DNA from 4 places in the Streptomyces sp. NBC_01216 genome. Region 1 is predicted to be linked to each of the others. Evidence: riboswitches for the same ligand, from Rfam matches in the RefSeq annotation. Region 1 holds a riboswitch; each other region holds the start of a gene.
The links. Region 1 has a riboswitch for cyclic di-AMP ahead of OG393_RS19685 (transglycosylase family protein). Riboswitches for the same ligand answer to the same signal wherever they lie in the genome.

Region 1 (7,451 bases):
GCAGCCTGATCCGGGTCGTGGTCGAGAACCGGTCGCGGTCCTTCGCTGCCATGGTCGGGCGCCTCCCCTGTGTCCACGCTCGCTGCCCGGACGCGCTCCCGGTCGTGGAAGCGGAGCCGTCCCCGCACACGGTACGGGACCGGGTGCGGGGACGGACGGAACCGCCGGGGGTGAAGCCGTCAGCCCTTGAAGCGCGGGAAGGCGCTGCGGCCGGCGTACACGGCCGCGTCGTCGAGGATCTCCTCGATGCGCAGCAGCTGGTTGTACTTGGCCACCCGCTCGGAGCGGGCCGGGGCGCCGGTCTTGATCTGGCCGCAGTTGGTGGCGACGGCCAGGTCGGCGATGGTGACGTCCTCGGTCTCGCCGGAGCGGTGGGACATCATGCACTTGAAGCCGCTGCGCTGGGCCAGCTCGACGGCGTCCAGCGTCTCGGTCAGCGAGCCGATCTGGTTGACCTTGACCAGGAGGGCGTTCGCGGAGCCCTCCTCGATGCCACGGGCCAGGCGCTCGGGGTTGGTGACGAACAGGTCGTCACCGACCAGCTGCACCTTGGAGCCGAGCTTGTCGGTGATGACCTTCCAGCCGGCCCAGTCGTCCTCGAACAGCGGGTCCTCGATGGAGACGAGCGGGTACGCGGAGACGAGCTCCTCGTAGTACTCGGTCATCTCGGCGGCCGAGCGGGACTTGCCCTCGAACTCGTAGGCGCCGTCCTTGTAGAACTCGGAGGCGGCGCAGTCGAGCGCGAGCGCGATGTCCTTGCCCGGGACGTAGCCGGCCTGCTTGATGGCCTCGAGGATGAGGTCGAGCGCGGCGCGGTTGGAGTCCAGGTTGGGGGCGAAGCCGCCCTCGTCGCCCAGGCCGGTGGACAGGCCCTTGGTCTTCAGGACGGACTTGAGGGTGTGGTAGACCTCGGTGCCCCAGCGCAGGGCCTCGGAGAAGGACTCCGCGCCGATCGGGGCGATCATGAACTCCTGGATGTCCACGTTGGAGTCGGCGTGCGAGCCGCCGTTCAGGATGTTCATCATCGGAACGGGCAGCAGGTGCGCGTTCGGGCCGCCGAGGTAGCGGAAGAGCGGCAGGTCGGATGCCTCGGAGGCGGCGTGCGCCACGGCGAGGGAGACACCGAGGATGGCGTTGGCGCCGAGCGAGGACTTGTCCGGGGTGGCGTCCAGGTCGAACATCGCCTGGTCGATCAGTCGCTGCTCGGTGGCGTCGTAGCCGACGAGCTCCGGGCCGATCTGCTCGATGACGGCGAGGACGGCCTTCTCGACACCCTTGCCCTGGTAACGGTTCGGGTCACCGTCGCGGAGCTCGAGGGCCTCGAACGCACCGGTGGATGCGCCGGACGGAACGGCAGCACGGCCGGTGCTGCCGTCGTCGAGGCCGACCTCGACCTCGACCGTGGGGTTGCCTCGGGAGTCCAGGATTTCCCGGGCTACGACGACGTCGATGGACGGCACGAGCATCTCCTTCTGGGATGTGACGCGGGATGTGACGCAAGAGCCGTGCAGGGTCGCTTGGCCTTGCGACAAGAGCCTAACCGGCTCCGGAGCCCCGGCCAGCCGGGCGCCCGCCCCCTGGGACGAAAAAGGACCCAAGGGCATGCATAAAGGGGCGAAGCACCTCGAAGCTACCGGGCGGTAACGCGGAAACCCCGTCCCGGCGCGCACGGGGGAGGGCGCGCCGGGACGGGGTGGTCACCGCGGGAGGGTCGGGAGACCCGGGGAGGAGCCTGTCGACCGAAGGCCACCCGACAGGCTCTCAGTCTGTCGGGCTCACTTCAGGTGGAGCTGCTGGCCCGGGTAGATCAGGTCGGCGTCCTGGACGACGTCCTTGTTCAGCTCGAAGAGCTTCGCCCAGCCACCCTTGACGTCGTGGGCGGCGGCGATCTTGCTCAGGGAGTCGCCGGCGACGACCTTGTACTCGCCGTCGCCCTTCTCGACCTTCTTGCCGGTCGGGGTGGTGACGGTCTTCGACTCGGCCTTCTTCGGCGTCGCCTTCGGGGCCGTGCGCTGCTCGCTGCGGGTGGTCGGCCGCTCGGCCTTCCGCTCCGGCTGCGGGGCGGTCGCGGTGACGCCACCGGTGTAGGCGGCGCCGGACAGGCCCACGCCACAGCTCGGCCAGGCACCCTTGCCCTGGCCGGCCAGGACCTTCTCGGCGATCGCGATCTGCTGGGACTTCGACGCCTGGTTCGCGGTGGCCGCGTAGGCGGTGCCGCCGTAGGCCGCCCAGGTGGAGGCCGAGAACTGCAGGCCGCCGTAGTAGCCGTTGCCGGTGTTGATGGACCAGTTGCCGCCGGACTCGCACTGGGCGACGGTGTCCCACTCGGCGGCGGTCGCGGCGGAGGCGGAGCCGGCCGCCATCAGCGGAGCGGCGACGGCGACACCGGCCACGCCGGCGAGGGCGAGGGCACGGGTGGCCTTGGAAGGACGACGGTGCTTGCCCTTGGCGGAAAACAGCATGGGGATTCTCCTCACCGACGCCTGCGAGGTGAGCTGTCGGGTTCGGGCCATGTGAGTTGCCCGGCCGCGTGACGAGCACGTGGCTTCACCCCAAGCCGGTCCTGCGGCCGTCTGTCTCAACGGCCGGGAACGGCACTTACCTTGGGTCCCCCGCTCCTGCCTGCGGCGCTTGCGCGACGACTGTTCCCCTCGGCCGGCGGCAGGATTCGGCGTTACCGGTCGACGGGGCCCGCGGTGGCGAGCGGTCACGACCGTAGACACAGACCGCACGAAGTTCAAAGAAGGCCAAAACGGCCAAATCGCCCCTCCCTGCGTCCCTATGAGGGGTGTTTATGCAGGTGAGGAGCGATTGGAGCAAACTTTGCGGACGTGACACGCCCCGAGGGCCGAAGAGACTCATGTCTCATTTGGACAGAACGGACATAAAGCCCTGAACTACCCCTGGTCGACGATCGGTTCTTCGCTCAGATCGAGGCTCTGACCAGGGAGGATGAGATCCGGATCGGCACCGACCGTGCGACGGTTGGTCTCGTAGAGCGCGGTCCAGCCGCCGGACAGCTCCTTCTCCCGAGCGATCTCGGAAAGACTGTCGCCAGGCTGGACGGTGTATTCGCCCGAAGTGTCCACAGTGCCCGAATCCTCCGAACCGTCGCCGGGAGCCGGTCCACCTGCCTGCCCGTCAGCGGGCGAGGCGTGCCGCCCGCCCTCCTGCCCCGTACCCGCGTCGCCCGCCCCTTCGGGCGCGGCCTCGCCCCGATGCTTGCCGATACCGGAGGCCGGCGCGCCGCCGGTGACCGGCGCGCCGGTCTCGTCCGGCACCGACGTCCCGGCGGAGGCGTCCGGCAGGACCGACCGCTCCGCCGTCTCCTGCGGCTCGGCCGCGCCGGACGCTCCCGGGCCGGCCGGGCTCGCGGCCGACGCGCCGGGGTCCGCCGGGCCGGCCGGCTTCGAGGCGGGCCGGCCGGGCTCGGCCTGCGCGGAGGGGGCGGCCGGCGCCGGGCTCGTACCGGGGTCGACCTCGGGCGCGGCGCCGTCGTTGGTCAGCTTGGCGATGGGGGCGCAGGTGGCCCACACCTGGGTGCCCTGCGCGGCGAGCGCCTGCTCGGCGACCGCGATCTGCTGGGAACGGCTGGCCAGATCGGCGCGGGACGCGTAGGCCGTTCCGCCGTACGTCTCCCAGGTCTCCTGGGTGAACTGGAGTCCGCCGTAGAGACCGTTGCCGAAGTCGGCGCTCCACAGGCCGCCCGACTCGCACTCGGCGACCCGGTCCCAGGTGGCGGCGTCGGCGGCGGAGGCCGAGCCGGTCGCGAGCAGCGGCAGGGCGAGGGCCGAGCCGGTCACGCCTGCCGCCACGACGATCGCGGGGGCCTGTCGTGGTCTGCGGTGTCGTCCGTTCCCGGAGCGCATACGGAGTGCCTTTCGCCTGACTGCTTGAGACGACGGTGAACGTAGCCGCATTCGAACGTCAGTCACAAGTCGATGCAGCGGAGATCACATAAAAGTCACAGTTTTGACGAGAGGTCAGTTCGCAAGAGGGGTGAACTCCACCGGAAGCGTGCGCAATCCGCGCATGATGAGCCCGCCCCGCCAGCGCAAATCGGCCGGATCGCACGCAAGTCGCAGATCGGGCAGTCGGGTCAGCAGTGCGGCCAGCGCCGTCTGGCCCTCCAGCCGGGCCAGCGGGGCACCGATGCAGTAGTGGATGCCGTGCCCGTAGCCGAGGTGCTGGTTGTCGCGCCGGGACAGGTCGAGCGTGTCCGGCTCGTCGAACCGCGCCGGGTCCCGGTCGGCGGCGGCGAGCACGACGAGCACCGGGTCCCCGGCCGGGATGTCCCGGCCGCCGAGGGCCAGCGGTTCCCTGGCGTACCGCCAGGTCGCCAGTTCCACCGGCCCGTCGTAGCGGAGCAGTTCCTCGACGCCGGTCTCCAGCAACCCCCGGTCGCCCGCCGCGAGCGAGGTCTGGAGCCGCTCGCGCTGCCCGGGATGGCGCAGCAGCGCGTACATCCCGTTGCCGATCAGGTTGACGGTGGTCTCGAAGCCCGCGAAGAGCAGGATGAAGGCCATCGCCGCCGCCTCGTTCTCGGTGAGGTGCTCACCGTGGTCGGAGGCCCGGATGAGACCGGAGATGAGGTCGTCGCCCGGATCCTCACGCTTGCGGTGGATCAGCTCCGCGAGATATCCGCGCATCTTCTTCACCGAGCGGGCGACCCCGCCCCGCGGCCCGCCGCCGTGCCGGATCATCATTCCGGCCCAGTCCCGGAAGTCGTCCTGGTCCTCGGGCGGTACGCCGAGCAGGTCGCAGATGGCGTAGATGGGGAGTGGGAAGGCGAAGTCGTGGATGAGGTCGGCGCTGCCCTCCCGCGCGAACCGGTCGATGAGCTGGTCGGTCAGTTCCCGCACGCGCGGGGCGAACTCGGCGACCCGGCGCGGGGTGAACGCCTTCGAGACGAGTCCGCGCAGCCGGGTGTGGTCCGGCGGGTCGATGTTGAGCAGGTGGGTCATCAGCTCGGCCTTGCGCTCCCCGGGGATCCTGGTCTTCCCCTTGGCGTGCACGGGCTCGTCGTGGTGCGCCGGGTTCTTGGAGAGCCGCTGGTCGGCGAGGGCCTGCCGGGCGTCCGCGTAGCGTGTCACCAGCCATGCCTCGACGCCGCTCGGCAGCTTCGCGCGGTGCACGGGCGCGTGCTCGCGCAGCCACGCGTAGGCGGGATAGGGGTCGGTCGCGAACTCCCAGGTGAAGAGTTCCGGCGCGGACGCGGGGAGCTGGTCGTGCATGGCCCCGACACTATCCGGACCCGTCGGCCGTGCGCCCCGCCGCCGGGCCCGCGCGGGCCCGGCTGTCCGGACGGGCACGTCCGCCCCGGTCGGCGGCCCGGACGGGGAGCGGACAGCCCGCCGCCGGGCGGCCCGGCCACGAGCGATTCCCGCCGTGCGAAGCCCCCTTGGGGAGAAGGTGTGTCGGTCACGTGAAGGCAGGTGCCCTAGATTCTCCCGCGTGGACCCTCAGTTGCTCAGGAGTACGTTCGCGGTCGTCGAGAGACGCGCCGAGCACGCCGTGACGTACTTCTACTCGCATCTCTTCTGGAACAACCCCGGTGTGCGGGAGCTGTTCCCCGAGGACATGCGCCCGCAACGCGACCGGCTGTTCGCCGCGCTCACCGAGGTCGTGACCCGGCTGGAGGACCCCGGCCTGGCGGAGTACCTCGCGCATCTGGGGCGCGACCACCGCAAGTACCTCGCCGCGCCCGCGCTCTACGCCGCGGTCGGGGCCAGCCTGGTCGCGGCCTTCGCGCACGCCGCCGGGGCCTCCTGGAGCGTCGAGGCCGAGAAGGCGTGGACCGAGGCGTACGGCTTCGTCGCGGACCTGATGATGACGGGCGCCGAGCGGGCGCGGGAGTCCGGGGAGCCGGTCTGGTGGGACGCCGAGGTGGTGCGGCACGAGCGGCTCGGGGACGACCTGGCGGTCCTGACGCTGCGGCCCCGGCAGCCGTACCCCTACCGGCCGGGACAGTACGTCGGCGTGAGCTCGCCCCGGGTCCCTCGGATCTGGCGTACCTACTCGGTCGCCAACGCGCCCCGCCCGGACGGGACACTGGACCTGCACGTCAGTCTCATCCGCGGCGGGCTGATGAGCACGGCACTGGTCGACGGGGTGCGGGTGGGAGAGACGCTGCGGCTGAGCCCGCCCGGCGGCGGGCTGACCGCGCGGACCCCACTCGGGAAGCCGCGCACCTACATAGCCGCCGGCACCGGGTGGGCGCCGGTGAAGGCGCTCCTCGAAGAGCTGGCCGAGGCCCCCGGGGACACCGAGGCGCGCCTCTTCCTCGTCGCGCGGGCCCGGGAGTACCTCTACGGGCGCGCGGAGGCCGAGCGGCTCGGGGAGCGGATTCCCGGCCTGCGGCTGAGCTGCATCACCGCGGCGCCGCGCGGTCGCCGCGCCCAGGCCACCGAGCGGTTGCACCAGGCCCTGGGGATGTGCGGCCACTGGCCCGCGCACGACGTGTACCTCGCCGGGCCGGCCCGCCTCCTCGACGAGACCGTGCCCGTACTGGAGCACCTCGGCGCCGATCCCGGCCGGGTCCTGCACGACGTGCTGCCGGCCGTGGGCCGGTTCCTCGTGCGCCCGGCCACCCCGGCGGAGCGTCTGCTCGACCCGCCGACCCCGGAATGGCACAACCCCGAGGGTCGGGCACCCCGGTCCCGCTGAGTCCCGCCGGACGGACCGCCGCACCGGGGTCACGGGCGCGGGCCGCTGCGGCTCGGGAGCCGGCGGGATCAGCCCTCGGTGCCGGGGCCGTGTCCCTCCGCCGCGCGGATGGTGTCCCGGTATACCCGGGCGGCGGCCCGCAGGGCCGCCTCCGGGTCCACTCCCTGCGCCTCCGCGCGGGCGGCGAGGTGCAGCAGTTCGTAGCCGACGCCCTCCCCCAGGGGCGGCTTCACGTCCAGGCCGGCGGTCCGGACCCGGCCCGCCAGCTTGGCGGCGAGCGCCAGACCGGGCTGACCGAGGGGCACTCCGTCGGTCACCGAGTCACGCTGCTTCTCCACGGCCTTGGTGCGAAGCCAGTGCGCCTTGACGTCCTCGGGGGTGCTCGCGCTCGCGTCACCGAAGACGTGCGGGTGGCGGTGGATCAGTTTCTCGACGATGGTGCCTGCGACGTCGTCGACCGAGAAGGGTGCCTCCTCGTCCTCTTCGGCGATCCGGGCGTGGAAGACGACCTGGAGCAGGACGTCACCGAGTTCCTCGCGCAGGTCCTCGCGGTTCCCGTCCTCGATGGCCTCGACGAGTTCGTACGCCTCCTCGATGCCGTACTTGGCGAGCCCCGCGTGGGTCTGGCGCGAGGACCAGGGGCACTCGCGGCGAATGCGGTCCATGACCTGGACGAGGTCGAGGAGCCGGGAGCCGGGCAGGTCGTAGGAACCGGGGAGGAGTTCCAGGTCGGGCATCGCGATCCGGCCGGAGCCGGCCAGCCGGGCGAGCCCGTCGGTCAGGGC
Region 2 (7,451 bases), 2.0 Mb from region 1:
CGCGGGAGCACGCCCGACCACAGCTCGTGCATCCCTCCCTCGGGATCGCACACCGACATCGGCTGCCAGGTGTCGCCGTGGTATCCGCCGCGCCAGGTGAACAGCCGCTGCTTGCCGGGCCGCCCCACCGACCGCCAGTACTGGAGGCACATCTTGGCGGCGACCTCGACGGCGACGGAACCCGAGTCGCTGAGGAAGACGTGCCGGAGCGGCTCGGGGGTGATCTCGACCAGCCGAGTGGCGAGCCCGACGGCGGGCTCGTGGGTGAGCCCGCCGAACATCACATGGCTCATCCGGTCCAGCTGACCACGTGCCGCCTCGTTGAGCACCGGGTGGTTGTAGCCGTGGATCGCGGACCACCACGAGGACATTCCGTCGATCAACTCGGTCCGGTCGAAGGCCGCTTCCGCGAGCTGGAGACGAACCCCGGACGCGGACGCGACGACCAGCGGGTCCGTACGGCCGGGCATCGGGCCGTAGGGATGCCAGACGTGCGCCCGGTCCAGGGCCACCAGTTCGCCGCTACGCATTCGGCGCGATGTCCGTGCCGGCTCCGCGACGGCGGACGGCCACCAGATCGGTGCGGGCGTTCGCCTCCTCGGCGTCCCCCGCCGCGACGCCCTCCCGAGGCGCCGAGGCCGGGACGCTCTCCGCCGGCGCCGCGTGCCCGCCGCACGGGCCGCAGCCGCCGGACTGCCCGTGCCCGCCGCACGCCGCGCCCGACCCGGCCTCGGCGTGCGCACCGCAGCCCCCGGCATTCGCGGCGGCGTCCACCCGGTGGCGGGGCAGCGTCGTCGTCCCCGCGCCCTCCACCTCGAACCCCGCGTCCGCGATCATGTCGAGGTCCGCCTGCCCGGCCTGCCCCTCACTGGTGAGGTAGTCGCCCAGGAAGATGGAGTTCGCCACGTGCAGGGCCAGCGGCTGCATCGAGCGCAGATGCACCTCACGGCCACCGGCGATCCGCACCTCCACGTCGGGGCAGACGAAGCGGACCATCGCCAGGATGCGCAGACAGCGTTGCGGGGTGAGGTTCCACTCCTTGGCCAGCGGGGTGCCCTCGAAGGGGATCAGGAAGTTCACCGGCACCGAGTCCGAGTCCAGCTCACGCAGCGCGTAGACGACGTCGACCAGGTCCGCGTCGCTCTCGCCCATGCCCGCGATCAGGCCCGAGCAGGCCGACAGACCGGCGGCGTGCGCCTTCCGCACGGTGTCCACGCGATCCGCGTAGGTGTGCGTGCTGGTGATCTCCCCGTACGTCCCCTCGGAGGTGTTGAGGTTGTGGTTGTAGGCGTCGGCGCCCGCGGCCCGCAGCCGTTCCGCCTGGCCGTCCGAGAGCAGGCCGAGGCACGCGCATACCTCGACGCCCTCGTTCTGCTCCTTGATGGTCTCGATGGTCCTGCCGACCCGGTCCACGTCCCGGTCCGTCGGACCGCGTCCACTGGCCACCAGACAGACCCGCTTCGCACCGCCCGCGACACCGGCCGCGGCGGCGTCGGATGCCTCGTCCGGCTTCAGCCAGGTGTACTTCAGGATCCCGGCCGTCGAGCCCAGCCGCTGCGAGCAGTACGAGCAGTCCTCGGGGCACAGCCCTGACTTCAGATTGACCAGATAGTTCAGCTTCACCCGGCGGCCGAACCACTGGCGGCGTACCTTGCCGGCCGCGGCCACCACATCGAGCAGTTCGTCGTCGGAGGTCGCCAGCACGGCGAGCGCTTCTTCACGGGTCGGCAGCTCGCGCCGCAGCCCCTTGTCCACCAGCGTGTTCAGCAGGTCCATAAAGGCTGATCCTGACGTACGGCACACCCTGCGGCCAAGGAGGAACTGAACAAACGAGCCCGTTTGAGGTGTGTGCATGGCCACACCCTGACCTCGCCCGAGGAGAGTTAGGGTCTGTGCGCTGCCTACAAAAGGATCTGCCCCATGCACCGGGACGAGGACACGCGCCCGAAGGCGTTCGACTGGATCGACGCCGAGGCACGCCGACGCGCCGAAGCCGGACTCGTCCGCACCCTCCGGCCGCGCCCCGCCGAATCGGATCTCCTCGACCTCGCGAGCAACGACTACCTGGGCCTGACCCGGCGCCCGGAGGTCACCGAGGCGGCGGCCGAGGCCGCCCGCCGCTGGGGCGCGGGCTCCACCGGGTCCCGGCTGGTCACCGGCTCCACCCGGCTGCACGCCCGGCTCGAACGCGAACTCGCCGAGTTCTGCGGATTCGAGGCGGCCCTCGTCTTCTCCTCCGGCTACACCGCCAACCTCGCCGCGCTCACCGCGCTGAGCGACCGCGACGGGCTGGTCGTGTCGGACGCGGGCAACCACGCCTCGATCGTGGACGGCTGCCGGCTCTCCCGCGCCGAGACGGCCGTGGTACCGCACGCCGATCCGGAGGCGGTGGACAAGACCCTGCGGAGCCACCGCGGTCGCCGGGCCCTCGTGGTCAGCGACTCGGTCTTCTCCGTCGACGGCGACAAGGCACCCCTGCCGGAACTCGCCGCCGCCTGCCGGGCGCACGGGGCGGCGCTCGTCGTCGACGACGCCCACGGTCTGGGTGTGCTCGGCGCCGGCGGCCGGGGTGCCCCGCACGCCGCCGGACTCGCGGGCGCCCCGGACGTCGTCGCCACGCTCACCCTCTCCAAGTCGCTGGGCAGCCAGGGCGGCGCTGTCCTCGGCCCCGCCCGCGTCATCGAGCACCTGGTGAACACGGCCCGTACCTTCATCTTCGACACCGGACTCGCCCCCGCCGCGGTGGGGGCGGCGCTCGCGGGCCTCCGCCTGGTCCGGAAGGAACCCGGGCTCGCCGAGCGGGCACGGACGGTCGCGACGACACTGCACCGGCTGCTCACGGAAGCCGGCCTGACGGCGACGCGCCCCGACGCGGCCGTCGTCTCGGTCCGCGCACCCTCACCGGAAGCGGCGCTGGCCTGGGCGGCGGACTGCCGAGAACAAGACCTGGCCGTGGGCTGTTTCCGCCCGCCGTCGGTCCCGGACGGCATCTCACGGCTGCGCCTGACAGCCCGTGCGGACCTCAGCGACGCCGAGATCGACCGAGCCGTCGCCACCGTCCTCCGTACGGCCCGGCGGTAGCACGTCCCCGGGTGACGGGTGACGGGGGTCTCGCCCTCGCCCGCATACGCCGGACCGTGGAGCGCCGGTGGTTCCGGACCCCCGCCCGACCCGTTTCGCTCCCCCCGGCGGCCCGCGGCGCCCGGTCCGACGCCGTACCTCCGCCGGTCCTGCGCCGCACCTCCGCTCCCGGAGGCCGTCCCGGAGCGGACGGTGGCCGTCGCCACGGCGGAGTCCTCCGCTGCCCCGGCCCACGGCCGATAGCAGAGTTCACTGCTTCCGACGATGGATATGTGGATATCTTGGTGGATCGACACCCATGACGGCACGGGAAGTGGCAGTCTGGCGCGAAGCGCGATCCGGGGCGGGCCCCGGTGCGGAAAGGGACTACGTCGCCATGGCAGATCACCAGGAAGCAACCGTCACTCTGCCGAGCGATCCGGCCTCGGTCTTTGTGGCCCGGAGGTTCGTCGCGGACGTCCTGACCGAGTGGGGACTCCCGCTAGGCGACGACATGGCCGAGACCGTGCGGCTCGTCGTCTCGGAGCTGGCCACCAACGCCGTCCAGCACACCTTCGGGCAGTCGCCCACCTTCACCGTCGACGTCCGCCTGGAGCGCGAGGAGCAGCTCCGCATCGGTGTCACCGACAGTTATCCGCGCTGGCCCAGACGGCTGCCCGCGGCGGTCCAGCAGGACAACGGCCGCGGCATGGTCATCGTCCGCATCCTCACGGCCGAGGCGAAGGGACGGCTCTCGGTCACCCCCACCGACGACGGCGGCAAGACTGTCTGGATCAGCCTTCCGTGGACACCCCCGCTGCCTCGGTAGCGCCCCGCCCGCCAGGAGGGCCGGTCCGGGGCGCCCGGTCGAACCCGCCGCGCAGCAGGGCCCGCAGCGACCGTGCCGCCGGGCCCGACTCCTCTCCGCGGTGCGCCACCGAGATGGTCCGCCGGAAGGACACGGGTTCCAGGGCCCGGACCCCGAGCGGCTCCGGCGCCATCGAGGCGACCATCTCCGGTACCACCGCCACGCCGAGTCCCGCGCTGACCAGTGCGCACACCAGGGCGTAGCCGGGTGTCCGGCAGACCACCGCCGGAGTGGCGCCGATCCGTGCCAGCGCGTCCTCCACACCCCGACGTGGGGGATGGCCCGGCGCGCTGCTGATCAGCGGACGGCCCGCCAGCTCCGCGAGGGGCAGCCGGCCGGTGCCCTTCGCCAGGGCATGGCCCGGCTCCGTCACCAGGACCAGCTCCTCCACCAGCAGGGTCTCCAGCTCCACGCCCGGCGGTGGCGGGGTGGACTCCGCCGGCTCGTACGTGTGGGTCAGCGCGAGATCCACCTCGCCGGACGCGACCGCCCGGACACCGGCCGGCGGCTCGTACTCCGCGACCGTCAGCTCCACGTCCGGATGCGCCCGGCGGAACGCGCTGAGCACCGGTGGCAGCAGATGGACGCCGACCGTGGTGAACGTGCCCACCCGCAGCCGGCCGCCGGACAGCCCGCTGATCCGGGCCAGTTCGTGACGCGCGCGCTCCATCTCGTCGAGGACGCGCCGCGCCCGGGTGACCAGCAACTCGCCTGCGGGCGTCAGCCGTGCCCCGCGGTGGTGCCGCACGAGCAGCGCCGCACCCGCCTCCCGTTCCAGCTTGGCGAGCTGCTGCGAGAGCGCGGGCGGAGTGTAGCCCAGCCGGGTGGCGGCCCGGGTGATCGAGCCGTCCTCGGCGACCGCGACCAGCGCGGCGAGCCGCACCAGATCCTGCATGAAGCGTTCCTTTGGGCAGACCCACGAGATTCCGTCTTCACCCTAGAGGCAGGGCGGGGGCAGTCTGGGGCCATGGACGGACAACTGATCGCCTTTCTCGGGGTCGCGGCGGGCATGGTGGCCATGCCCGGCGCCGACTTCACCGTCGTCGTACGCGGCGCGCTCGCCGGGCGCCGGACCGGGGTCGCCTGTGCCGTCGGTGTGGCGGGCGGGCTGCTGGTGCACACCGCGCTCGCCGTGGCGGGCCTCGCCGCCGTGCTGATCGCGGTACCGGCGCTCTACCGTGCCCTCCAGATCGCCGGTGGGATCTACGTGCTCCTGCTCGGTGTCCAGGCGCTACGCGAGGCGCTGCGGGCGTCGACGGGGGAGCCCGCGGACACGGCCGGTGAGCCGGGGGTGCTGCGCGGGCTGCGGCAGGGCTTCCTGACCAATGTGCTCAATCCCAAGGCCCCGGTCCTGTTCCTGAGTCTGCTGCCGCAGTTCGTGCCGGACGGCGCGGCCGTGGTGCCCCGCACGCTGCTGCTGGCGACGGTCGTGGTGCTGCTGGCGCTCGTCTGGTTTCCGCTGGTCGCGGTGTCGGTGGACCGGCTCGGTCCCTGGCTGCGCCGTCCCCGGACCGCGCGCACCGTGTGCGGGGTGACCGGGGGCGCGCTGGCCGCGCTGGGGCTGTCCCTGCTCGCGGCCCCGCTCTCGGCGGGCTGAGAGCCTGTCGGCTCTCGCGCCCCGCCGTCGCTCCGGGACGGCGGGGAGGGTGGCCTCCTGTGGTGAGTGCCTGTCAGGAGCCGCGGGTGAGGGAGTCAGCGGACGCGGCCGTAGTAGACCTTCGACGACCAGATCTTGTCGAGCTTGACCCAGGACCCGGTCTTGGGGGCGTGCCAGATCCGGCCGCTCCCGGCGTAGATGCCGACGTGGTACACCCTGCCACCGGTGTGGAAGAAGACCAGGTCGCCCTTCTGCCTGCCGGCGGCCCGGATGTGCCGGGTCTTGTCGTACTGCTGCTGCGCCGTACGGGGCAGCGACTTGCCCGCCCGCTTGTACGAGTAGAGCGTGAGCCCCGAGCAGTCGAACCGGGTGGGTCCGGTCGCCCCGTACCTGTACGGGGCGCCCTTCTTCGAGGCCGCGACGTTCAGCGCCTTGCCGGCGTACGAGGTGGCGGCCTCGGCCTCCGGCGTGGCGCCCGGTGCCAGCAGTGTGCCGCCGACGGCGGCCAGGGTGAGAGCCGAGACGGCTCCGGCCCGGAACAGCAAGGACGGGACATGTGCCTGCGCGGTCATGCGCAACCCTTCGTCAGCCGCCTGTGAAGGATGACCTGTCGGGTTCGGGCTGGCGAAGTCGCCCGGCCGCGGCTGCGGCTTCACCCCGAGGAACGGCCCCACCGGCCGGCCGTCCCGTAGTGCTCGGGTCCTCCACTCCTGCCGATCCACTCCTGTCGACCAGGCATCCGGGACGGCGGCAGGACTCGGCGTCCGCCCGGACCGCCCCGCCGCGGTGGCGGGGGCTTGTCGTCGTCACGGATCTTGACCCACGAACCGGTCGAAAACCGAGCTGAAACGGCGATATGTGAGGCTCCTCACGACTGATCCGTTCGGGTGGACAGGCTGGTTTGGCGATCTTCGGAGGGGTGCCTGCAGGGCCCCGCACCAGCGACGGAACCCCCGGTGCACCCAGATGTGTGCACCTGTCGCGCAACTCGCCCCGGTCGTAAGCGGATTCGCCGGCTACGCCGAACGAGGGAGCGATTCCGTCGACCCGCTGGGCCGACTGGGTCTGGACGCGACACGCCCTCGTGTCAACTCGTCTGAGCACTCGGCACCGTGACGCGTCCGGCCCGCCGCTCCCCGTCCAGTACGCGCAGCGCCCGGGCCAACGTGTCCGCGTGCACCTCGCTTTCGCCGCGTCCGTGCATCGTGGCCAGCGCGTCGCGCAGCGCGGTCGCGCGCCCCACCAGGGCCTGTGCGGCCCGGAGCGCGCCGTAGGTGTGCGAAGCCCTGGACGGGTTGACGCGGCCGAGCAGGTCCACGACCTCCAGGTAGGCGTCGACGAGTTCGCCCTCGGCGCGCGTCAGCGCGGGCAGCGGCGGCAACTCGGGCACCACGGCCGCCTCACCGCGCCCCGAGGCCGCCGGCCGCGGGGCGATGGTGGACCACGTGGTCCACCAGGCCGTAGGCGGTCGCCGCCCCGGCGTCCAGGACGGTGGTCCGGTCGATGTCGGCGTCGATCCGTTCGCGGCTCCGGCCGGTGTGGGTGGCCAGCATCCCGGCCACCATGGTGCGCAGGCGCAGCAACTCCCCGGCCTGGATGACGAGATCGCTCGGCTGCCCGCGCAGCGGCTCGTCCGTCGAGGGCTGCCGGAGCAGGACCCGCGCACCGGGCAGGATCAGCCGTTTCCCCGGCGCCCCCGCCGCGAGCAGGACGGCGGCGGTGGACGCCGCCTGGCCGAGGCAGGTGGTCTCCACGTCGCAGGTGACGACCTGCATCGTGTCGTAGATCGCCGACATGGCGCTGAGCGAGCCGCCGGGGGAGTTGATGTACAGCGAGATGTCCCGGTCCGGCGCGGCGTACTCCAGGTGCAGGAGCTGTGCGATGACGTCGTTCGCCGAGGTCTCGTCGATCGGTGTGCCCAGGAAG
Region 3 (7,451 bases), 4.2 Mb from region 1:
CTGGAGAACGCCAACAAGCTCGCCGGCAGCGACGTCGTGTTCACGTTCTACATGGACGAGAAGTCGCGCGAGCAGATCGAGGCCCAGCCGCTGTACGCCGCCATCCCCGCGGTCAAGAAGGGCGCCATCGTGTACAGCCACGACACCCCCTTCGTCACGGCCTCCTCGATGATCAACCCGCTCACCGTGCCGTGGAGCATCGAGCGCTACCTGCCCCTGATCGACAAGGCCGTCGCCAAGGCCGGGAAGTAGACACGGTTCCCTGCGCATGGCCTCCTCCGTGCTCGCCGAGCCGGGTGGTACCAGCACCTCGCGTGCCGGCGCCGCCCGGCTGGCGCTGTCCCTGACGATCTGTCTGACCGCCCTCGTCCTCGCGATGCTCGCGAGCGTGATGTTCGGCAGCAAGACCACGTCGTTCCGTTCGGTCGTGGATGTCCTCGCGGGCCACGGCGACGCCTATCTGACCACCGTCGTCGAGAGCCGCTACCCGCGGACCGCGATCGGAGTCCTCGCCGGCGTGAGCCTGGCGGTCGCCGGCACCCTGATGCAGGGAGTCACCCGGAACCCCCTCGCCGAGCCCGGACTTCTGGGCATCAACGCGGGCGCCTCGGCGAGCATCGTCGCCGCGACCGCGTTCCTCGGCGTCACGGGGCGGTCCGCCACCCTCTGGTGGGCTCTGCCGGGCGCCCTGCTCGCCGGACTCGTCGTGCACCTCATCGGCTCCGCCGGGACGAACGCCGGCCCGGCCCGCCTGGTGCTGGCCGGAGCCGTCCTCTCCGCCGTCCTCGCGGCCTTCGTCCAGGCCGTCACCCTGACCAGACCCAAGGTCTTCGACAGCTACCGCTACTGGGTCGTCGGAGCCCTGGGCGGGCGGGACTTCGAGGTCTTCTGGTCCGTCCTGCCCTTCGCCGCCGTGGGGCTTCTCCTCGCACTCGTGATCGCGCCCGGCCTCAACGTGATGGCCCTGGGCGACGACGCGGCGACCGCCCTCGGTGCCGGCCCGGCGCGGACGAAGGCGGCGGGACTGCTCGCGGCCACCCTCCTCAGCGCGGCCGCCACCGCTGCCGTCGGTCCCGTCGCGTTCGTCGGTCTCGCCGTTCCGCACCTCGTACGCGCCCTGGTCGGCGTCGACTTCCGTCTCCAGATCCTCTTCTCGACCCTGGCCGGTCCCACGCTCCTGCTCTGCGCCGACGTCGTCGGGCGCGTGCTGCTCCGCCCGCAGGAGGTCATGGTCGGCGTCGTCACCGCTTTTATAGGAGCGCCCGCGCTCCTGCTGGCCGTCCGCCGGATGAGAGGGAGCGCATGAGCGCCCAGCCGACCCCGGCTCCCGTCCGGGCGCCCTCGGGCACACGCGTCGTCAGGATCGGCGGCACGGTGTCGGTACGCGTACGCACCTCCACGATCCTCCTGGCGATCGGCCTGCTGTTCCTGCTCGTCGTCGCCGCGACGGCCACGCTCACGCTGGGCCGCCTCGGTATCCGGCTTCCCGATCTCCCCTCGGCGTTGCTCGGCGGGGCGGAAGGCAAGAACGCCTTCGTCCTCAACCGCCTGCGCGGCCCGCGACTGGTCGTCGGCATCGGCACGGGCGCCGCGTTCGGCCTCTCCGGAGCGCTGTTCCAGTCGGTCACCCGCAATCCCCTCGGCAGTCCGGACGTGATCGGACTCGGCGCTGGCGCGGGCGCGGGCGCGGCCGTCGTCGCCCTGCTCCTGCCGGACACCGTGCCGGTATCCGCCGGAGCACTCCTCGGCGCGGTCCTGGCCATGGTGCTCGTCTACGTGTCGACCGGGACCGGCTTCCGTAACCCGGTGCGCCTCGTCGTCGCCGGTATCGGCGTCTCCGCCATGGCGGTCGCCGTCATCCAGTACGTCGTCTACGCCGTCGAGCGGGACAAGGCGACCGTGCTCAGCGCCTACGTCAACGGCAGCCTGTCGGCCCGCTCCTGGGAGGACGCGACCACGATCTGGCTGGTCCTCGCCGGGGTCGTACCGCTCGCCGTGCTGCTCTCGCGGGACATCGGAATCGGCGAGATGGGTGACGACACCGCGGCGGCGCTCGGCGGCCGGCCCGCCCGGACCAAGACCGTCGCCGTCACCCTGGCGATCGTGCTGTCGGCCGGTGCGGTGAGCGTGGCGGGGCCGATCGCCTTCATCTCCCTGACGGCCCCCCAGATCGCCAAGCGGCTGTCGCGCGGATCAGGCCCCCAGCTCGCGCTGTCCATGCTGTTGGGCGCGCTGCTGCTGGTCCTGGCCGATCTCGCCGCCCAGCAGATGCCGCTCCTGGAGAATCTGCCGGTGGGCATCTACACGATGGCCATCGGCGGTCTTTACCTCGGCTACCTGCTGGTCCGCGAATGGCGGCGCGGCACGCTGTAGTCCGGGCGGCGCTGCCACCGCGTGCGTCCCCACCCGCGTCCCGAGGGGCCCGCGCCGCATCGCGGGCGCGCGGACGACAGGGGGGAAGGCCCTGACCCCCGAGCGGTCAGGGCCTTCCTCCTGTCGCGGTGAGAGCCTGTCGATCGAAGGTCACCCGACAGGCTCTGAGGCGGCGCGCCCGTCAGGAAGCGCCGTCGCCCCGGTCAGTAGGCGCCGAAGACGTTGTCGATGGAGCCGTAGCGGTCGGCCGCGTAGTTGCAGGCGGCGGTGATGTTGGCGACCGGGTCGAACAGGTCCATGGACGTACCGGGCACGTGGTAGGCGAGGAACGTCGGCTGGATGACCTGCAGCAGGCCCTTCGAGGGGGTGCCGGCCGCAGCGTTGGAGTCCCAGTTGTTCACGGCCTGCGGGTTGCCGGAGGACTCGCGCATGATGTTGCGGTGGATTCCCTCGTAGGAGCCGGGGATGCCGTGCTGGGCCATCACGTCCAGCGACTCCCTTATCCAGCCGTCGAGGTCGTTCGTGTAGTTCTTGGCCGCGACGGGAGCGGCGGCCTGCGTCTGCGGCGCGGGGGTGGTGCGCTGCTGGGATCGGCTGGCCCGGTCGGTGGACGTGGCCTGTGCCGGCTCGGCCGTCTTCGTCTTCGTCTTCTGCGCGGGTGCGGAGGACTTCGGCTTGGCCGCTGTGGAATTCCGGTGAAGCGTCAGCTTGAGCCCGGGATGAATAAGTGACGGATTGTCACCGACCGCGTCGTGATTGGCGCGGTAGAGAACCTTCCAACCGCCTCGGACGCCCTGTTCGTAAGCGATCATCGAGAGAGAGTCCCCCGGCGCGACGGTGTACGTCTTTGGGGTGGTGGCGGGTGCCGCCGGAAGGGATTCCGTGATCTTTTGAGAGACATTTGCGGCGGCGTTAGCCGTGGCAATGGCAGGAGTGATCTCGGGAGCCGCGTGGGCGGTGGCGGACGCGACCAGCGGAAGCGTCAGGGCGGCGCTACCCGTGCTGATCAGGGCGATACCACGGGCGAGCGGGCGACGCTTCGGGCGTCGGTGCTTACCGTTTGCAGGCATGACGGATTTCCTCTCCGGCGCCTGCGGGGTGAGCTGTCGGGTTCGGGCTGGAGATGCCCGGTCGCACAGGTGCGACTTCACCCCTAGCCGTTCCGGAGTCCGGACCGGCGAATACATGGGTCCCCCGCTCCTGCCGGCGGTGAATAGTGGGAATTGCGGATGGTGGCAGGATTCGGCGTTCCATCCGAATGGAGGTGACCGTAGGCGAGAAATGCCGTCGATAACAAGACGCTCCGAGTGGCCGGCGGGCGGGGCCGCGAAGGTGGAGGAGGCCCCGAATCTCCCTGAAACGCTGGGAGATGGGGTCCGTGGGCGGGTCACCGGGTCGCGTGCCCGTGAGTCATGTCACCTGGAAGAAATGTCCGACATCATCCGATAATTGCGAGCAAAGGAAGATTGATCCTTGGAGGGTAACTGGTCGTTTTATGGCTTTTTATGCGCGTGTTGAGGTCCCGGTGCGGAGGCGAGAGTCCGCCGGTGACCCGACCGCCGCACCGCGACGGACCCCACGAGCGCGCGCGGCGACAGCGCGGGCCGGTCTGTGGGCCTCGACTCCCCTGCCCCCGGTTCCCGAGGCATGTCCCCTCCCCGACAGAGCCGGCGTCCGGACACCTCGCCCGAGAGCAGCCTTAGGCTCATGAGGCCGGCGGACCGGCGGGCGCCTTCCCGCCCCAGGGGAGTGGCGGCGCCGACCCTCCCGTCAGCCGACGCTCACCGAGGGGTGCGCTCGCAGCCAGAGGCGGGCGTCCCACGAGAAGGAGTCCCATGGCCGAGGTACTGCTGTTCCACCACGCGCACGGTCTGACGGCGGGCGTCACCGCCTTCGCCGGCGAACTGCGCCGGCACGGCCACACCGTGCACGTGCCCGACCTGTACGAGGGCCGCGTCTTCGACACGCTCGAAGAGGGTGTCGGACACGCCCAGGCCCTCGGCTTCGACACGATCGTCGAGCGCGGTGTCCACGCCGCCGAGTCGCTGCCGGACGGGCTCGTCCTCGCCGGATTCTCCCTGGGCGTGCTCCCCGCGCAGCGGCTCGCGCAGACCAGGCCCGGCGCCACCGGGGCCCTCCTCTTCAGTGCCTGCATCCCCGCGGACGACTTCGGCGGCTGGCCGGACGGCGTTCCGGTGCAGGTGCACGGTATGGACGGCGACCCGTACTTCACCGGGGAGGGCGACCTCGACGCCGCCCGCGCGCTCGTCGCGAGCACCGGGAAGGCCGAGCTCTTCCTCTACCCCGGCGAGGAGCACCTGTTCGCCGACAGCACCCTGCCGTCCTACGACGCGAGCGCCGCGACCCTGCTCACCGAACAGGTGCTCGGCTTCCTCGGCGCCGCCGGATAGCGGTGTGGGGCCCCGGGTGGCCGGGACGGGGAGCGCCCACCGGATCGGCGTGTGTGCCTCCGGCCCCCGGCATGCCAGGATCGTGGCATGGTGCAGAAGATCATCGCGGCGTGCGACGGCGCGTCGAAGGGCAATCCCGGGCCCGCGGCCTGGGCATGGGTCGTCGCCGGGACGGACGGCGAGGTCGCGACCTGGGAGGCCGGTCCGCTGGGCAGCGCGACGAACAACGTCGCCGAACTCACCGCGCTCCAGAGACTCCTGGAGGCCCTCGACCCGGCGGCGCCGGTGGAGATCCGGATGGACTCCCAGTACGCCATGAAGGCGGTCACGACCTGGCTGCCGGGCTGGCGCCGCAAGGGCTGGAAGACCGCCTCGGGCTCCCCGGTGGCGAACAAGGACCTGGTCGTGCGGATCGACGAACTCCTGGCCGGCCGCCAGGTGGACTTCGTCCACACCCCGGCGCACCAGGTCGACGGGGACCGTCTGAACGACGCCGCCGACCGGGCGGCCGGCCACGCCGCCCGCACCCAGCAGGCCATCGGCTCGGCGGCCGGCTCCGAGCTGCCGCCCGCCGGACCCGGCGGCGGCGCCGCGAGGCCCGTCGGCGCCGGAGGCCGGCCGACGGCCCGCCGCCCGGGCTCTCGCACGACGGGCGGTGGTTCCCTGAAGGCCAGGTTCTCCGGCCGATGCCGTTGCGGAAGCCCCTATGCCAAGGGCGAGACGATCACGAAGAACCCCGACGGCTGGGGTCATCCGGCCTGCGCGACGCCCTGACGCACGTCGGCGACCGAGTCCGTACGCGGCACGTCCGCCGCCGACGGACAGGGCCCTCTCGCCGGCCCCGTGCCCCCGGCCGCCGGTGCTCCGTCACGCGAGAAACGCCGCGGTGCTCGTCACGAACAGCTCGGAGTCGTCGAGCCAGGGGAAGTGTCCGGCCCCCCGCTGTACGACGAGTTCCGCGCGCGGGAAGACCTCGGCCACCTCGGCGACGGCGCGCGGAGGGGAGTTGAGGTCGGCCTCACCGGCCAGCAGGAGGACGGGCGACCCGAGGCGACCGAGCGCGGCCCGGACGGCCGGGGGATCGAAGGCACCCTCGGCGCCGTACGTCGCGGCGGCCTCCCCGTTGCGCTGTCCGTCCGCCGCGGCCTGGTGGGCGCGGGCGGTCCCGTCCCAGCGGCCGTACAGGAAAGGGGCGATGGCCTGGAACGAGCTGGCCGTACCCTGACCGGACACGAGGGCCTCGAGCGCCGCGAACGCCTCCGGGAACCACGGCTCGCCCTGGTGCAGCCGTGCCGCCTCCAGCCGGTCGTCGGCGGTGACCGCCACGCCGAAGGCCAGCACGCTCGGTGTGATCAGCGCCAGTCTGCCGATCCGCTCCGGGTGGCGGCTCGCGTACGCCGCCGCCAGGTTGGTGCCGCCGGAATGCGCCAGCAGGTCGACCGTGCCCAGGCCGAGATGTTCCCGCAGCGCCTCCACATCGTCGACGAGCCGGTCGCAGCGGTACGTCGCGGGGTCCACCGGTGTCGCGGACCGGCCGGTTCCGCGCAGATCCAGCAGGACCAGCGGCCGACGCGCGGCGAGACCGCCGAGGTCGCCCAGGTACGCGGAATCCTGCATCGGACCGCCCGGGAGGCAGACGACGGGAGGACCGTCCCCGTCCCCCCGTCGGTGGTAGGCGAGTTCGGTCCCGTCGGGAGCGGAGAAGGCAGGCATGCGCGGCACCCTCACACGGGACGTGCGCGACGGGCAAGCGGGTTACCCCGCCGCCCGGCGGCGTCCGGAGCGGGACCCGCCACGGAGTCGGGGCCGGTTCCGTCAGAGTCCTTCGAGGCTGTCCATGAAGGAGCTCACCGAGAACACCGCGCGACCGGGGCCGGCCGGACCGTAACCGGGCGGCGAGCTCAGGCCGAACTCCTCGAGCGTCGCCCGGTACGTCTCCAGGAGGCGGATGTGGTACTCCAGCGGCGCGCCCAGCGGATTGGCCTTGCCCAACGGAGTCGTGGGCTCCGGGCACCAGGTGGTGAAGCGCGGCACGACACCCTTCGACATGAAGAACCGCAGGCCCTCCGCGGTCGACTCGATCGCCTCACTCACCTTCGTGAAGCCGAAGGGCTCGGCCATCTCGATCCCCGCCACGAAGTTGGGGATCACCTGGCGCGCACCGAACACCTCCGCGGCGTCCAGAATCCTGCGGTGCCACTCGTCACGGCCGACGTAGCGCTCCTTGCCCGGGCAGTGCAGCTCGAACAAGCGCCGGTCCCAGACCTCGAAGTTGGGATGGTAGATCCGGATGCCGTAGTCGTGGAAGCGCTGCACGGCGTCGCGGGGCAGCGCCTGAGCGACGACCTTGCCCGTCCAGCGGCCCGGGAAGCGTTCCTCGATGGCCTGGGCGTAGTGGCCGTAGAAGTCGGCCTCGTCACGGCCGCCCACCTGGGAGGTGATGGAGCCACCCGTGAGGGTGTAGGCGCGTGAGGTGCCCGCGGTGTCGTACCGGTCGATGATCTCCAGCGCCTCCAGCACCTCCTCCACCGGCTTCACACCGGTGTACGGACGGCCCGCGGCCTTGTGCTGGCGCCAGTTGTGGTTGATGTCGCAGAACTGGCACTCCTCCTTCGCGCCGAAGTACTGGCACACCCGGAACACCGTCAGATAGATGAGGTATCCCCA
Region 4 (7,451 bases), 2.8 Mb from region 1:
GCCGCACCAGCGCGCGCTGCCGGTCCCGCCCTTCCGGTCCGCTCTCCGCGTAGCCGGCGGACAGCACGACCAGGCCGCGCACCCCGTGCTCGCCGCAGTCGGCGACGGCCTCGGGCACCCGTTCCGCGGGGACGGCGACGACCGCGAGGTCCACCGGTTCCCCGATGTCCCCGACCGAGCGGAAGGCCGGAGTTCCTTCGAGCAGGGCGCCGTGTCCGGGCTCCAGGGCTCGGTTCACGGCGTACGTGCGTCCGGTGTAGCCGGAGGCGAGGAGGTTGCGCAGCACGGTGCGGCCGACTCCGCCGGGGGTGCGCCCGGCGCCGATCACGGCGACCGAGCCGGGGGCCAGCAGTCGCTGGACGGAGCGGGCCTCGGCGCGCTGCTCCCGCGCGCGCTGGACGGCGAGCGACCGGTCGGTGGGTTCCAGGTCGAGGTGGAGCCGCACGGCGCCGTCCTCGAAGCTGCGTTTCTGGGTGTATCCGGCGTCCGTGAAGACCTTGATCATCTTCGTGTTCGCGGGCAGTACCTCGGCGGCGAAACGTCTGATGTCCCGCTCGCGGGCCACCGCGGCGATGTGCTCGAGCAGAGCCGACGCCACACCGCGCCCCTGGTGCGCGTCCTGCACCAGGAACGCGACCTCGGCCTCGTCGGCCGGGGCCGTCGCGGGCCGGCCCGTCGCGTCGATGCGGTCGTAGCGTACGGTGGCGATGAACTCCCCGCCGACGGTCGCCGCGAGCCCGACCCGGTCCACGAAGTCGTGGTGGGTGAAGCGGTGCACGTCCTTGGCCGAGAGTCTCGGGTAGGGCGCGAAGAAGCGGTAGTACTTCGACTCGTCCGAGACCTGCTCGTAGAAACTGACCAGCCGGTCGGCGTCGGCGGCGGTGATGGGCCTGATGCGCGCGGTGCCGCCGTCACGGAGCACCACGTCCGCCTCCCAGTGGTCGGGATAGGCGTGTTCAGGCTGTTCCGACGCGCTCTGCATGGGGTCAGCCTACGGCCGGTGCCGGAGCATGGCATCGGTCGCGCACGCCGTGCGCGCCATGCAAGGTAGGAAAGCCGCACGGCCGTTCCGGCGCCCGCCCGGAGGTCGGCACGAGCACCTCGCAACCCATGAGAGACTGGTCTAGACAACCGGCCAAGACTTGAAGGGCAACACCATGGCTGAGCGCCGCGTCAACGTCGGCTGGGCCGAGGGCCTGCACGCCCGTCCCGCCTCCATCTTCGTCCGTGCCGCCACGGCCTCCGGCGTCCCCGTGACCATCGCCAAGGCCGACGGCAACCCGGTGAACGCCGCGTCCATGCTCGCGGTGCTCGGCCTGGGCGCCCAGGGTGGCGAGGAGGTCGTGCTCGCCTCCGACGCCGAGGGCGCCGAAGCCGCTCTGGACCGCCTGGCGAAGCTGGTCGCCGAGGGCCTCTCGGAGCTGCCCGAGACCGTCTGACCGGCCCGCCCGCGGGAGCCGCGTCCGTCCGGATTCCGGAGGGTGCGGCTCTTTCGTTTATTCGGGAACGATAGGGACTCCATGCGCGCCGTCCGGGCGCACCCCGCCTTTCCCCGCCGGGAGCGTGGGTACGCCGCATTTCTCGTCCCGGCGCATCGCATGACACGAATCAACCGATTCCCGGGCAGCGCGAATAGGCCCCCGCATTACCTCTCTTTGTATACGGCGCCGCTGTTAATTCCGGATACTCACGGTGTTTACGGCAGGTTGCGAAGCCCTCACACGGCCGCGCCTGGGCCGGTACAGCGCCAGCGAGCGCTCGGCGTGCAGCGCGGTGAGGGCCCGCGCCCGCTCGGCGTCGCCCCGCGCCACCGCGTCCACGATCGCGCCGTGCTCCGCCCACTCCTCCCTGGGCCGGGGCGCCGGTTCCACCGCGTACATCCAGGCGATCTTGTGCCGTAGCTGGGTGAGCAGCGCCGTCAGCGCCGGACTGCCGGCGGCCTGCGCCAGCGTCTCGTGGAACCAGCCACCCAGGGAGCGCAGATCCTCGCCCTGCCCTCGCCTGGCCCGTTCCTGTCCCAGCCTGACCAGGCCGCGCAGCACCTTGAGATGGGCCTCGGTGCGGCGCTGGGCAGCCCGGGCGGCACCCAGCGGCTCCAGCAGCACCCGCATGTCCAGCAGGTCCGCCGCCTCCTGTTCGGTGGGCTCGGCGACGTGGGCGCCCGCGTGCCGGCGGGTGACCACGAACCCCTCGGACTCCAGCGTGCGCAGTGCCTCGCGGACCGGGACGCGGGAGACCCCGTAGCGGCGTGCCAACTGCTCCTCGGTCAGCCGGGTGCCACGCTCGAAGACCCCGGAGACGATGTCGTCCCGGATCGCCGTGCATACCGACTGCGCGGGAATGCGCATGTTCGACCTCCGCCTTAATCCGCCTTAATCCGCGCGAAACCCATCCGGTGGACGTCCGTTCGCCGACCTTGCGGTGACTCTATTGCAGGAGGGCGGCATTTCCGAAGGCCACGGAGGTTCCATGGATATCTTTTGGCCTGTAGAAAAGCCCCGGCTCTGTACGAGCCGGGGCTTTCTGACGCGTGCGGGATCAGACGTTCACACCGCGGGCGCGCAGGTAGGCGATCGGGTTGATGTCCGAGCCGTACTCGGCGGTGGTGCGGGCCTCGAAGTGGAGGTGGGGTCCGGTCGAGTTGCCGGTCGAGCCCGAGACGCCTATCCGCTGACCGGGAGTGACGGCCTGACCGACCGAGACACTGATGGCCGCGAGGTGACCGTACTGGGTGTACGTGCCGTCGTGCATCCGGATGACGACGTTGTTCCCGTACGCACCGCCCCAGCCGGCCTCGACCACGGTGCCGGAGCCCACGGAGACGACCTTGGTGCCCGAGGCGGCGTGGAAGTCGACGCCGGAGTGGCTGCCGGAGGACCAGAGCGCACCCCCGGTCTTGTAGCCGGTGCTGACGTACGAGCCGGCGACGGGAAGCTGGAAGGAGGCAAGGCGCTTGCGCTCGGCCTCGCGGGCGGCGCGCTCCTTGGCCTGGCGGAGTTCCTTGGCCCGGGCCTCGGCCTTGCGCTTGGCCTCGGCGGCGGCCTTCTCGCGGGCGATGGCCTCGACGGCCTCCCGCTCCTGAGCGACGGCCTGGACGCTCACCGTGTCCACCAGGACGTCGGCGACCACGGCCTGGTTGAGGCCGGTGTCCTCCAGGGAGGGGGCCTCCGTGTCGGCTGCGAGCGCCGGGGAGGCGAGGGTTCCGATGACGCCGGTGGTGGCGAGGGTGGCGACGCCGGCGATGCCCGCGCCACGGCGCGCCAGACGGCTCGGAGCACGATGTTTCCCGGTGGCACGGGTGAATGCCATGGAGGGGCTGATTCCTTTCCTTCCTTCTCGCCTACCGGGTTAGCTGACGGGTTCGGAGCAGGAAGGTCTCCTACGGGCCCCTCCGCACGGCGGCGAAGGCGTCCGATTCACCCCAGGGACTTCGCGTGGGTCCCCGGCTCCCCAGGCTCGCGCCTGACGGGGACTCGGCGATGGCTGTCCGATTGCCGCGGGTGCGACGGGTGCAACGGGCGGACAGCCGGATCGAAGCTAAGCGGACCGTCTTTCAATCACCAAACAGACACGCTTGTTTGTAAGACATGCCACAGGGCATACGATCACCCAATCCTGCAATTCGGACATAGCGAAGGACCCCGGCATACCGCTGCGCCGAGGTCCTCCCGCCCGGGATGCCGGTGCCCCGGCCGCCCCAATCAGCCGCTGACGACCGTCACTTCACCGATGCCGAGCGCGCGCACCGGCTCCGCGATCTCGGCGGCGTCACCCACCAGGACGGTGACCAGGCGGTCCACCGGGAAGGCGCTGACGACCGCGGCCGTCGCCTCGACCGTGCCCGTCTCCGCGAGCCGCGCGTACAACTGCGCCTGGAAATCGTCCGGAAGGTGCTGCTCGACCTGGTCCGCGAGCGTCGCTGCGACGGAGGCAGCCGTCTCGTACTTGAGAGGCGCCACGCCCACCAGGTTCTGCACGGCCACGTCCCGCTCGGCGTCCGTCAGCCCGTCGGCGGCCAGGGTGCGCAGCACCTGCCACAGGTCGTCGAGCGCCGGTCCGGTGTGGGGAGTGTCGACGGATCCGCTGATGGCGAGCATCGAGGCACCGTGACCCGCGCCGTCGGAGCGCAGCACCTGGCCGAAGGCACGAACGCCGTAGGTGTAGCCCTTCTCCTCACGCAGGACACGGTCCAGGCGGGAGGTGAGGGTGCCGCCGAGGCAGTAGGTGCCGAGCACCTGGGCCGGCCACACACGGTCGTGCCGGTCGGCGCCGACGCGGCCGATCAGCAGCTGCGTCTGGACGGCTCCGGGGCGGTCCACGATGACCACGCGGCCCGTGTCGTCGGCCGTGATCGGCGGCATCGGGCGGGCCTCGGCCGTGTCGCCCGTCCAGGCGCCCAGCGTCTCGGCGAGGATCTTGTCGAGGTCCACGTCGGTGAGGTCGCCGACGATCACGGCGGTGGCCGTGGCGGGCCTCACGTACGCCGTGTAGAAGGCGCGGACCGCGGCGGCGTCGATCGCGGCGACGGTCTCCTCCGTGCCCTGCCGCGGCCGGGACATGCGCGAGCCGGCCGGGAAGAGCTCCCGGGAGAGTTGCTTGGCGGCCCGGCGCCCCGGGTTCGCCGTCTCGTGCGGGATCTCGTCGAGCCGGTTGCGGACCAGACGCTCGATCTCGGTCTCGACGAAGGCCGGCGCGATCAGGGCCTCGGCGACCAGACCGAGCGCCTTGGGCAGCCGGGAGACGGGAACCTCGAGGGAGACGCGCACGCCGGGGTGGTCGGCATGCGCGTCGAGGGTGGCGCCGCAGCGCTCCAGCTCGGCGGCGAACTCCTCGGCGGAGTGCTTGTCGGTGCCTTCGGACAGGGCACGGGCCATGATCGTGGCCACCCCGTCCAGACCCTCCGGCTCGGCGTCCAGCGGGGCGTCGAGGAAGATCTCGACGGCGACCACCTGCTGGCCGGGGCGCGGGCAGCGCAGCACGGTCAGACCGTTGTCCAGCGCGCCGCGGTCCGGGGCCGGGAAGGCCCACGGGCGGGCGTCGCCCGGCTGGGGCTGCGGGTGGAACTCCATGCTCGTCAAAGACGCGGCAGTGTCGGTCACTGGTCCGCTCCCTCTTCCTCGTCGCTGTCGCTCTGCTCGGCGGTGACCGGCTCGTAGACCAGCACCGCGCGGTTGTCCGGACGCAGCCGTGCCTGGGCGACCGCCCGCACCTCTTCGGCGGTGACGTCCAGCACCCGGTTCACCGCGGTCAGGGCGAGCTGCGGGTCACCGAACAGGACCGCGAAGCGGCACAGTTCGTCGGCCCGGCCGGCGACGGTGCCGAGGCGGTCCAGCCACTCGCGCTCCAGCTGGGCCTGGGCCCGTTCCATCTCCTCCGGCGTCGGGCCCTCGGCCGCGAAGCGGGCGAGCTCCTCGTCGACGGCCGCCTCGATCTCGGGCACCTCGACCCCGCCGGAGGTCTTGACGTCCAGCCAGCCCAGCGAGGGGGCGCCGGCCAGCCGCAGCAGTCCGAAGCCGGCCGCCACCGCCGTGCGGTCCCGGCGGACCAGACGGTTGTGCAGCCGCGAGGACTCGCCGCCTCCGAGGACGGTCAGGGCCAGGTCGGCGGCGTCGCACTCACGCGTGCCGTCGTGCGGCAGCCGGTAGGCGGCCATCAGCGCACGGGCCGGCACCTCCTCCTCGACCACCTCGCGCAACTGCTCGCCGATGACGTCGGGCAGGGCCCCGTCACGCGGCGGCAGCTTGCCGTCGTGGGACGGGATGGAGCCGAAGTACCTCTCGATCCAGGCGAGGGTCTGCGCCGGATCGATGTCCCCGACGACCGACAGGACGGCGTTGTTCGGAGCGTAGTAGGTGCGGAAGAAGCTCCGGGCGTCCTCGAGGGTGGCCGCGTCCAGGTCGGCCATCGAGCCGATCGGCGTGTGGTGGTACGGGTGGCCCTCCGGATAGGCGAGGGCGGTCAGCCGCTCGAAGGCGGTGCCGTAGGGGACGTTGTCGTAGCGCTGACGGCGCTCGTTCTTGACCACGTCCCGCTGGTTCTCCATGGAGGCGTCGTCCAGCGCGGTGAGCAACGAGCCCATGCGGTCCGCCTCCAGCCAGAGCGCGAGCTCCAGCTGGTGGGTGGGCATGGTCTCGAAGTAGTTGGTGCGCTCGAAGCTCGTCGTGCCGTTGAGCGAACCGCCCGCGCCCTGCACCAGTTCGAAGTGGCCGTTGCCGTGGACCTGCTTCGACCCCTGGAACATCAGGTGCTCGAAGAGGTGGGCCAGGCCGGTGCGGCCGGCCACCTCGTGGCGCGAGCCCACGTCGTACCACAGGCAGACCGCGGCGACCGGGGTCAGGTGGTCCTCGGAGAGCACCACGCGCAAGCCGTTGGCCAACCGGTGCTCGGTCGCTGTCAGGCCGCCGGAGCCGGCCTCGGCTGTGGCCGTGTGACCCATGGGCATGTACGTCCCTTCGATCGCGATATGGAAAAGTCCTGCCACTGTATGCAAGCGCACCGACACCTGGCGAAGTTCCCCCAGGTTCGGGCGTCCCCCTTCCGGGTGGCGGGGCGCTCGCGTACGCCCGACCACCGGCCTTTACCGGGTCGCGGTCGGCGTTGTCACCGGGACGGTCCACAATGGTCCGCGTCAGATCAACCTTGTTGGTGAAGGAGCCGCAGCCGCGATGGCCCGCCGCAGCACGAAGACACCGCCGCCGGACGACGCGTTCGAGGAGAGAATCCTCGACATCGACGTCGTCGACGAGATGCAGGGCTCCTTCCTCGAGTACGCGTACTCGGTGATCTACTCCCGCGCGCTGCCCGACGCGCGGGACGGCATGAAGCCCGTACAACGCCGCATCGTCTACCAGATGAACGAGATGGGACTGCGTCCCGACCGCGGCTACGTGAAGTGCGCCCGCGTCGTCGGCGAGGTCATGGGCAAGCTGCACCCACACGGCGACGCGTCGATCTACGACGCCATGGTCCGCATGGCCCAGCCGTTCTCCATGCGCGTCCCGCTGGTCGACGGCCACGGCAACTTCGGTTCGCTCGGCAACGACGACCCGCCGGCCGCCATGCGGTACACCGAGTCCCGGATGGCCGCCGCCGCCATCATGATGACGGAGTCGATCGACGAGGACACCGTCGACTTCGCGCCGAACTACGACGGCCAGGAGCGGGAGCCGGTCGCACTGCCCGCCGCGTACCCGAACCTGCTGGTCAACGGCGCGTCCGGGATCGCGGTCGGCATGGCGACGAACATGCCCCCGCACAACCTCGGCGAGGTGATCGCGGCCGCCCGCCACCTGATCCGATACCCGAACGCCGATCTGGAAGCGCTGATGCGCTTCGTGCCGGGTCCCGACCTGCCGACCGGCGGCCGGATCGTCGGGCTGAACGGCATCAAGGACGCCTACGAGAACGGCCGCGGCACCTTCAAGATCCGCGCGACCACCACGGTGGAGAAC

Region 2: linked by a shared signal. The riboswitch ahead of OG393_RS28870 (C40 family peptidase) and the one ahead of OG393_RS19685 (transglycosylase family protein) in region 1 are both predicted to bind cyclic di-AMP.
Region 3: linked by a shared signal. The riboswitch ahead of OG393_RS00950 (transglycosylase SLT domain-containing protein) and the one ahead of OG393_RS19685 (transglycosylase family protein) in region 1 are both predicted to bind cyclic di-AMP.
Region 4: linked by a shared signal. The riboswitch ahead of OG393_RS06905 (M23 family metallopeptidase) and the one ahead of OG393_RS19685 (transglycosylase family protein) in region 1 are both predicted to bind cyclic di-AMP.

Annotation. Positions count from the first base shown of each region.
Region 1 is NZ_CP108677.1:4,420,327-4,427,777, reverse strand. It holds gene OG393_RS19695 (FtsB family cell division protein) at 1-52, opposite strand, end outside; gene eno (phosphopyruvate hydratase) at 180-1,466, opposite strand; gene OG393_RS19685 (transglycosylase family protein) at 1,776-2,462, opposite strand; cyclic di-AMP (ydaO/yuaA leader) riboswitch at 2,466-2,640, opposite strand; gene OG393_RS19680 (transglycosylase family protein) at 2,898-3,869, opposite strand; gene OG393_RS19675 (cytochrome P450 family protein) at 3,984-5,234, opposite strand; gene OG393_RS19670 (globin domain-containing protein) at 5,455-6,666, shown strand; gene OG393_RS19665 (nucleoside triphosphate pyrophosphohydrolase) at 6,735-7,451, opposite strand, start outside.
Region 2 is NZ_CP108677.1:6,404,846-6,412,296, forward strand. It holds gene OG393_RS28840 (adenosylmethionine--8-amino-7-oxononanoate transaminase) at 1-530, opposite strand, end outside; gene bioB (biotin synthase BioB) at 523-1,776, opposite strand; gene OG393_RS28850 (8-amino-7-oxononanoate synthase) at 1,921-3,081, shown strand; gene OG393_RS28855 (ATP-binding protein) at 3,458-3,889, shown strand; gene OG393_RS28860 (LysR family transcriptional regulator) at 3,855-4,823, opposite strand; gene OG393_RS28865 (LysE family translocator) at 4,896-5,525, shown strand; gene OG393_RS28870 (C40 family peptidase) at 5,621-6,097, opposite strand; cyclic di-AMP (ydaO/yuaA leader) riboswitch at 6,101-6,273, opposite strand; gene OG393_RS28875 (hypothetical protein) at 6,613-6,918, opposite strand; gene OG393_RS28880 (ATP-dependent Clp protease proteolytic subunit) at 6,926-7,451, opposite strand, start outside.
Region 3 is NZ_CP108677.1:224,435-231,885, reverse strand. It holds gene OG393_RS00965 (iron-siderophore ABC transporter substrate-binding protein) at 1-252, shown strand, start outside; gene OG393_RS00960 (FecCD family ABC transporter permease) at 269-1,306, shown strand; gene OG393_RS00955 (FecCD family ABC transporter permease) at 1,303-2,373, shown strand; gene OG393_RS00950 (transglycosylase SLT domain-containing protein) at 2,577-3,443, opposite strand; cyclic di-AMP (ydaO/yuaA leader) riboswitch at 3,447-3,631, opposite strand; partial or broken gene OG393_RS00945 (dienelactone hydrolase family protein) at 4,197-4,784, shown strand; gene OG393_RS00940 (ribonuclease H family protein) at 4,872-5,558, shown strand; gene OG393_RS00935 (alpha/beta fold hydrolase) at 5,652-6,497, opposite strand; gene OG393_RS00930 (radical SAM protein) at 6,600-7,451, opposite strand, start outside.
Region 4 is NZ_CP108677.1:1,641,526-1,648,976, forward strand. It holds gene OG393_RS06890 (bifunctional acetate--CoA ligase family protein/GNAT family N-acetyltransferase) at 1-982, opposite strand, end outside; gene OG393_RS06895 (HPr family phosphocarrier protein) at 1,158-1,439, shown strand; gene OG393_RS06900 (GntR family transcriptional regulator) at 1,674-2,348, opposite strand; gene OG393_RS06905 (M23 family metallopeptidase) at 2,539-3,309, opposite strand; cyclic di-AMP (ydaO/yuaA leader) riboswitch at 3,324-3,489, opposite strand; gene OG393_RS06910 (M16 family metallopeptidase) at 3,702-5,069, opposite strand; gene OG393_RS06915 (M16 family metallopeptidase) at 5,096-6,442, opposite strand; gene OG393_RS06920 (DNA gyrase/topoisomerase IV subunit A) at 6,666-7,451, shown strand, end outside.